2 regions of the Halomonas sp. AOP25-F1-15 genome follow, and region 1 is predicted to be linked to the other one. Evidence: predicted binding sites of a transcription regulator. Region 1 holds the regulator's gene; the other holds the start of a gene.

Region 1 (4,214 bases):
AGCCGGTAACCAGCGCTCAAGCCATGCCTGGATATCGTTACTCATGGCATCCACAACGGGATAGCCTTTTAAGAAGGCAACGATGTTGGCGTCACGGCCTGTCGATTGTCGCAGCGTTGGGTCCCAGTAAGGATTGGGCAGGCAGCGCACGTCGAAGACGAGGTCAGCATCCAAGGGTACCCCACGCTTATAACCGAACGATTCAAACGTCAACGTCAACTGGTCGCACTGCTGGTGAGCCACCTGGTCAGTAATCCGGCGGCGTAGGTCGTGTACTGACAGTCGCGATGTGTCGATCAATAGATCGGCTAGATCACGTATGTCATGCAGGGTCTCTTCTTCTTTATTGATAGCCTCTTCAAGGGTCATTTCACTATTGCGCGTCAACGGATGTCGGCGGCGTGTGGCGGAGTAACGCTCTAGAAGAATTCGGGCATCAGTGGTTAGGTAGATAACTTGGAAATCAATGGTGCGCTGGCGCAACTCTTGTAATAGCGAGGGCAGGCGTTCAAGAGCCCCCGGTAAGTTGCGTGCATCAATGCTGACCGCCAGATGGGTACGATCACTCTGGTCGCGTAATTCGTCGACCAGTGACCCCAGCAGCATGACGGGAAGGTTATCAATCGCGTAGTAGCCTAGGTCTTCCAACGCCTGTAAGGCGATAGATTTGCCAGACCCAGAACGACCGCTAATGATGACCAGTTGCATAGAGTTTCTCTTCGCGTTAATCCAACGGCTTAAATAGGGACTTGATGGTCATTGATTGTCGCTTAATCCGCTGAATGCTCACGAATTTTAGCTGTAATGAGGTCGAGTAGTTCGCGCTGACTGCCTGCTTTGCGTAGCCGCTGGCGAGTATCCGCATCATTCATGATGGTGGCTACTTGGCCTAGCAAAGAGAGGTGTGTGTCATCCGCTTGTTCCGGTACGAGCAGCACAAACACTAGATCAACGGGGTCGCCGTCGATAGCATCAAAATCAATCGCTTCTGAGAGTTTTAAAAAACCAGCAATAGGCGTAGAGCAGTGAGGGCTGCGGGCATGTGGAATAGCCACGCCGTTACCAATCCCTGTGCTACCTAAGCGTTCTCGGCCGATTAAGCGACTGAACACTTCTTGGCTATCTAAACTGGGCGTATTTTGGGCGATAAAGGTGCTGAAAAATTCCAGCACCCTTTTTTTGCTGCCCCCAGGGACGTCGAAAAGAACGCGCTCTGGGGGGAGTATGGTTTCCAACGTCATTGAATTAACGCACACCTGCGCCTTGGGCGCGAGCTTGTGCTTTTTCCTTATGTTTAACGAGTTGACGATCAATTTTGTCCGCTAGCGCATCGATAGCGGCATACATATCACTGTCTAGGGCTTCTGCATGTAAGTCAGCGCCTGCTGCATGCAGTGTGCAGGCTGCCTGTTGGCGTTCTTTCTCCACCGATAGGGTGACCTGCACAGTGGTTATATTGTCGTAATGACGCTCAACACGTTCAAGCTTTTCATTAACATAGTCACGCAAGGCGTCAGTCAGTTCTACGTGATGACCAGTGATATTTACTTGCATTGACGTACTCCTTATCTATCGGACTGTACTTAGGAACCGTGCTTAGGAACCGTACTTAGGGACTGTACTTAGTACTTAGATATGTAGCCCTTTTGATTGTAACCCTTTTTGCCCCGTTGCAAAGCCCTTGTCGAGAGTTTCGCTGCAACCTGGCAGATCCTAGCGCAAACGGCGCCGCTCACTGGAAGAGGGAATGCCCATGGCTTCACGATATTTGGCTACCGTACGCCTTGCAACTTGAATGCCACCTTCTTCTAATAATGTCACTAAGCGGCTATCAGAAAGCGGTTTGCTGGGCGCTTCTTCGTGAACCAGCTTTTTCAGGCGGGCGCGGATCGCGGTACTGGAGTGGCTGTCGCCATCCTGGCCACTCACTTGGCTAGAGAAAAAGTATTTCAGCTCGAACACGCCACGCGGCGTATGAATATATTTCTGCGTTGTCACCCGTGAAATCGTTGATTCATGCATTTCAACGGCTGCGGCTATATCGGCCAAAATCAGCGGTTTCATGGATTCTTCGCCATGTTCGAGAAAGCCGATTTGACGGGTAATGATTTCACGGCCCACTCGCAGCAGCGTGTCGTTACGACTCGAAAGGCTTTTAATTAACCAGCGCGCTTCCTGCAGGTGTTCTTTCAAAAACTGATTATCCTGACTTTTGTCCGCACGCTTTATCAGGCTGGCGTAATCAGGTTGGATTCTTAACCGAGGCAGGGCGTCCTGATTGAGCTCTAAATGCCAGCCTTCATTATCATGACGCACCACCAGGTCGGGCGTGATGTAGCTGTCGTTGGTCACGCCATAAGCGCTGCCTGGGCGTGGATCTAGGCTGCGAATTAGCTGGATGACATCGGCTAGCTGCTCGTCATCGAGTCCTAAGCGTCGCTTGAGTAAGCGCATGTCATCTTTGCTGAGCGCTTCAAGAAACTGACGCACTAGCCTACGAGCAGGCACTAGCAGTGGCGTATCATCTGGCAGGGCGGCGAGCTGCAGCATCAAGCATTCACGCAGGTCGCGGGCAAAAATACCGGTGGGCTCGAATTGCTGCAGTTTTAATAATGTCGTTTCGACTTCGCGCTGGCTAAGGCTATCAATGCCCTGGGCGCGTAGCCCTTCACGAATATCATTAAGCGGCTGGGTCAAATAGCCGTTGGCATCTAGTGCATCAATGAGGCTCTCGGAAACCAGCTGTTCACGCACACTAAAATCGGTCATGGCGAGTTGCCACAATAGGTGGCCATGAAGGCTCTGTTCGGCAGCCTGGCGCTCAAAATCAGGGCCCTCGCTGCTGCTGCCAGTGCCGCCAATGTCTTGATAGGTGTCCGACCAGTCGCTATCAACGGAAAGCTCGGTGGGAATGCTCTCTGACCACTCCTCCTCTTTAGGCTCGCTTACGGCCTCTTCACCGAACTCATCTTCCTGTTCCAGCATGGGGTTGGCATCTAAGGCCTGCTGAATTTCCTGACGAAGATCCAGAGTCGATAGCTGCAGCAGGGCGATAGCCTGCTGCAGCTGAGGTGTCATGGTCAGCTGTGTCCCAATGCGCAGTTGAAGAGAAGCTTTCATGACCATTTGAGAACCACTCGTTAATCGGAATGCTTTACCCTAGTGCGAGTGGGAGCTGGGTGCAAGTGCAATAAGCATGCCATTGGTAGTTAAAGCGTTATAAGGCGGGATTTATGGGCAAAAATAAGCCTACAGACGAAAATCTGCGCCCAGATAAACATCCCTGACTTGCTGGTTAGTGAGGATAGATGCCGGGGGGCCGCTGGCGATGATATGGCCATCGCCGACAATATAAGCGATATCGCAAATGTCCAGCGTTTCACGGACGTTATGGTCGGTAATCAGAACGCCAATGTGGCGCTGTTTCAGCGCGCGAATGATGGTTTTAATCTCGCCCACTGAAATGGGGTCAACCCCGGCAAAGGGCTCATCTAGCAAGATGAAGGCGGGTTCGGTCGCTAGCGAGCGGGCAATTTCTACACGGCGACGCTCTCCCCCTGAGAGGCTCATGCCTAGGTTGTCGCGAATATGGGTGATATGGAAATCTTCAAGCAGAGCCTCCAGGCGCTCTTCGCGACCTGGGCGGTCGAGCTCTTTGCGCGTTTCTAATATCGCCATAATGTTATCGGCAACCGATAATTTGCGAAAAATAGACGCTTCTTGGGGCAGGTAGCCAATGCCTGCCGCTGCGCGCTCATGCATCGGAGCACGAGTTAAATCTAAGTCGTCAATACCCACTTTGCCGGCGTCAGATTTGACCAGCCCGACAATCATATAAAACGACGTGGTTTTGCCCGCGCCGTTAGGGCCGAGTAAGCCAACGACGCTGCCTTGGGAGATTTCCAAGTTAATATCTTTAACCACTCGGCGGCGTTTGTAACTTTTTGCCAAGTGGTGGGCATATAGTGTTTTTATCGGCGCATTGTCAGCAGTTGCCATCGATAGACTCTCTATTGTTCAGGCTGAATAGTCATGCGTATACGCTGCGGCTCGCTACCTTCAACGTCTGAGCGCGCTTGAATCACTTCACGGTCGATGAAATATTCAAGCCGACCTCCGGTAAATTTGTCGTCCTGCTGTGTCAATTCAGCTTGATCAACGAGCTCCACTCGGCGTTCGGCGACGTGATAAATAATCCGCCGAGCCCAGCCTTC
Region 2 (4,214 bases), on a different contig from region 1:
TTAGTCGCTCGGCGATTAGCCAGCATATGAACGACCTGGAGGGGCGGCTAGGATTCTCTCTCTGCCAGCGAGGGCGTGGTGGGTTTAGCTTAACCGAAGAGGGTAAAGAGATTTATCAGGCAGGGCTTACGCTGCTCACTGCGTTGGAAACCTTTAAAAGCGATGTAAATGCTCTGCATCAAACCATAAAAGGTGAGCTTAACATTGGCATTACCGATAATTTGGTCACGCTACCGGCCATGCATGTCACCAATGCGCTGGCCGAGCTGAGTGCACCGGCGCATGATGTCACGCTGCATATTCATATGGAGCCTTCCGATGCGGTAATTCGTGGCGTGATGGATGGCCATCTTCACGTTGGCGTTGTACCCGCAGTGAACCTACCGACCAGCTTAGAAACGCGGCACCTCTACGATGAGCCTTCTTATCTTTACTGCGCGGCAGAGCATCCGCTTTTTTCTGAGCCTGATGACATTCTTGATACTGCCAATATTGCCCATTACCCCGCTATTTCACCGCGCTACCCGCTTCCTGCAAAAGCGCGCGAGGCGCATGATGCGCTTTGCCTGCGCGCCTCGGCATCAGACCGCGAAGGAGCGGCCTTTCTGATTCTTACCGGGCGCTTTATCGGTTTCCTACCCGAACACGTGGCTGCCCAGTGGGTGGCCGCCGGCAAGATGCGGGCGCTACATGCAAGCGCCCAGCACTATCGCATCCCCTTTGTACTCATCACCCGCCACGACCGGCGCCCTAATCGCGTAGTGGATGCGTTTTTAAGTTTTATTAAAAATGCAGAGTAAGCAAAAAACAGTGCGTTTTATGAACGTTGCTCTGCTGCGTCACGCGCCATGATGGGTACCGGCCCAACCTGTGGCGACGATGACAACACTTGGCTCGCCACGTAGTAAACGATGGCTCCAAGCGCTGAGCCTGTGAACCAGCCATAGTCATAAAACCAGTTCATCGTGTCTGTCACTAGCGACATTAACGTGAGCAGCACCGGCACACCAAAAGCAATAAAGCCAGCGATGTTCACAGCAGGATAGGCGTGATCATCCATGTACAGGCTCGGCACATCCAAACGCTGCTTTTTAATCAGAAAGTAGTCCACTGCCATGATGCCAGCGATGGGCCCTAACAGGCTTGAATAACCCAGCAGCCAGTTGGAATACATCTGTTCAAGGGAAACCCCGGGAGGAATAACACCCGCCTTTTGCAGCAAGTCATAACCCATTAGCAGCACCCCAACAGCCCCAGTGATCAATACACCGCGCGTTTGGTTAATCAGCTTAGGGGCAATGTTTTGGAAATCGTTGGTGGGCGAGACAATATTCGAGGCGGTATTCGTAGAAATGGTAGCAATAATAATCAGCAGCATCGCCATCACGACCCAGAAGGGGCTGTCGATATAGCCAATTAAGCGCACCGGGTCGGCAACGGTTTGGCCCACTAACGTCTCAGAAGCGGCAGTCAACACTACCCCGAGAGCTGCAAAGAAGAACATCGTCAGTGGCAGGCCGATTACTTGACCAACAATCTGGTCTTTTTGGCTTTTCGCAAAGCGGCTGAAATCGGGGATATTAAGCGATAGCGTGGCCCAAAAACCGACCATAGCGGTCAAGCCCGCGAAAAAATAGCCGTAAACCGATGCCCCTTCAGGGCGCGATGGCGGCTGCGCGAGAAGCTCGGTCATCGACATATTCGGCCATGCCCACATCATTAGCCCAATACCCACCGCTAGCAGCAGCGGCGCGGCCAATGTTTCCAGCCATTTGATCGATTCAGCCCCGCGAATAACCACGTAAAGGTTCATCGCGCCAAAGACAAAAAAGCCAATAACTTCACCAACCCCACCTAATGCTGCCCAAGCAGGCACCAGTTCTGAAAGCAGCAGATGAATCGCCAGACCGCCAAACATCGTTTGAATACCAAACCAGCCACAGCCTACCAATGCGCGCACCAGGCAGGGCACGTTAGAGCCTAAAATGCCGAATGAAGAACGCAAAACCACGGGAAAAGGAATACCAAACTTGGTGCCTGGAAAAGCGTTCAACGTCAGCGGGATCAGCACGATGATATTCGCCAACAGAATAGCGAATAACGCCTCGCCCACGCTTAAACCAAAATAGGCGGTTAAAACGCCGCCCAGTGTGTAGGTAGGCACGCAGATCGACATGCCGACCCACAGGGCGGCGATATTCCATTTGGTCCAGGTGCGCTCGCTAGCCTGGGTCGGTGCAATATCTTCATTAAAACGCGAACTGTTGCGTACATCGTTCCCTACCTCAAGCTCAATCAGACCATCTCGATCCACCATCTGAGAGGTTGTTTCTGGCATTTTTGTATCTCCTCAGCATTGCGTTGTCCAACCCAGGCGGTGTCTGAACGCTAGCGACAGCGGCTAAATCCTGACAAACCTTAATCCCCACGGTCAGTGAAGTTTCCTAGACAGGATTCAAAGCAATAAGTGTGCCTAGCTAAGCGAGCATGCCAATTAACTCATTGATTAAAAAGCTGCCTTTATGGACAACAATATTATTATTAGATCATTACCTTTGACGATGTTACCTCTCGAACAAACGTCGACTAAACAAAGCTAGATCAAAAAAAATATTTGCACCAACTTTAAACATCTCAGAATTTAAAATAAGCCCTCTAAAATAGATAACATCATGATTCAAAACAATTAATAAAAAATTCCAAAACAGTGCGCATGATCACCAAAAGAGTGAACACTGCTATTTATATAAATAAAATCAAACAAACTCAAAGAGTTAACGTTAATTTAAAAAACAATAAATGATGACTTGCCAAAACCACCAAGCCAACGATACTTTTAAGAAAAGCTGTCTTGATTGTCAGCTTTATTAGACAACGCTTAAGACTCAAACAAACGCTTTACACCAACAATTAGAGGGAGCGTCTAATGCAGAAGATGAAAATCGGCTTAATTCAAATGGGCTTAAAAACCAGCACCGAGCTTTCGCCCGCGGCCATTCGTGACGCGATGAACGAAGCCCATCTACCGATGATTCAGCAAGCCGCAGACCAGGGCGTGCAGGTGCTGTGCTTTCAGGAAGTCTTTAATCAGCCGTACTTTTGCCCCAGCCAAGACGGCAAATGGTACGCCGCCGCCGAGCGCGTACCCGAAGGCCCCACCTGCCAGATGATGCAAAAACTGGCCGCTGAGCACCGCATGGTCATTATTGTTCCGATCTATGAAGAAACCGAAACCGGCGTTTACTACAACACCGCCGCCGTGTTCGATGCCGATGGCAGCTACTTGGGCAAATACCACAAAACGCATATCCCTCAAGTGGCCGGTTTTTGGGAGAAGTTCTTCTTCAAACCTGGGCAATCCAACTGGCCGGTGTTTGATACTGCCTACGGCAAAATTGGCGTGTATATCTGCTATGACCGCCATTTCCCCGAAGGCTGGCGGGCGCTTGCGCTCAACGGTGCCGAAGTGATTTTCAACCCCTCTGCCACCGTGGCGGGGCTTTCTCAATATCTTTGGGAGCTTGAACAACCCGCCTCTGCGGCAGCCAACGGCTGCTTTATTGCTGCCATCAACCGTGTAGGCACTGAAGCACCGTGGAATATCGGCAATTTCTACGGCTCCAGTTACATCGTCAACCCCCGCGGCAAAATCGAAGCTCAGGCTAGCGAAACCAACGATGAACTCCTCGTCCACGAGATTGATTTGGACATGGTGCGAGAAGCCCGTAACAACTGGCAGTTCTTCCGCGACCGCCGCCCGGAAACCTACACCCGTCTCACCGACGGCGAATAGCACTGTCCAAACAATCATCCAAGGAGCGAACGATGAGCTTATTAATCAAAGGCGGCACGGTGGTCACTCACGCAGACACCTACCGGGCCGACGTGCTCTGCGTAGACGGTAAGATTCATGCCATTGGCACGGATCTAGACATCCCTGAAGGCTGTGAGACGGTTGATGCCAGCCATCAGTTGGTAATGCCCGGCGGTATCGACCCGCATACCCATATGCAGATGCCGTTTATGGGCGCGGTGGCCAGCGAAGATTTTTACACCGGCACCGCCGCGGCTATGGCAGGTGGCACCACAACGATTATTGACTTTGTCATCCCAAGCCCCGGCCAGTCGCTGCTAGAAGCCTTCGAAACCTGGCAAGGCTGGGCAGAAAAAGCCGCCACTGACTTTGCGTTTCACGTCGCCATTACCTGGTGGGA

What was found. The regulator sigma-54, encoded in region 1, starts transcription at its own class of promoters, with help from an activator protein. The targets are predictions, from matches to a motif close to TGGCACNNNNNTTGCTNT.
Region 2: a site for sigma-54 is predicted at 2,458-2,475, ahead of ACT3TF_RS07595 (NCS1 family nucleobase:cation symporter-1). Genes of this name have one in related genera too.

Annotation. Positions count from the first base shown of each region.
Region 1 is NZ_JBQSXV010000002.1:485,839-490,052, forward strand. Features, by position in the region: gene rapZ (RNase adapter RapZ) at 1-708, opposite strand, end outside; gene ACT3TF_RS05535 (PTS sugar transporter subunit IIA) at 771-1,241, opposite strand; gene hpf (ribosome hibernation-promoting factor, HPF/YfiA family) at 1,246-1,554, opposite strand; gene ACT3TF_RS05545 (RNA polymerase factor sigma-54) at 1,714-3,126, opposite strand; gene lptB (LPS export ABC transporter ATP-binding protein) at 3,250-3,999, opposite strand; gene lptA (lipopolysaccharide transport periplasmic protein LptA) at 4,011-4,214, opposite strand, start outside.
Region 2 is NZ_JBQSXV010000003.1:362,657-366,870, reverse strand. Features, by position in the region: gene ACT3TF_RS07600 (LysR family transcriptional regulator) at 1-800, shown strand, start outside; gene ACT3TF_RS07595 (NCS1 family nucleobase:cation symporter-1) at 818-2,338, opposite strand; gene ACT3TF_RS07590 (nitrilase-related carbon-nitrogen hydrolase) at 2,927-3,793, shown strand; gene hydA (dihydropyrimidinase) at 3,826-4,214, shown strand, end outside.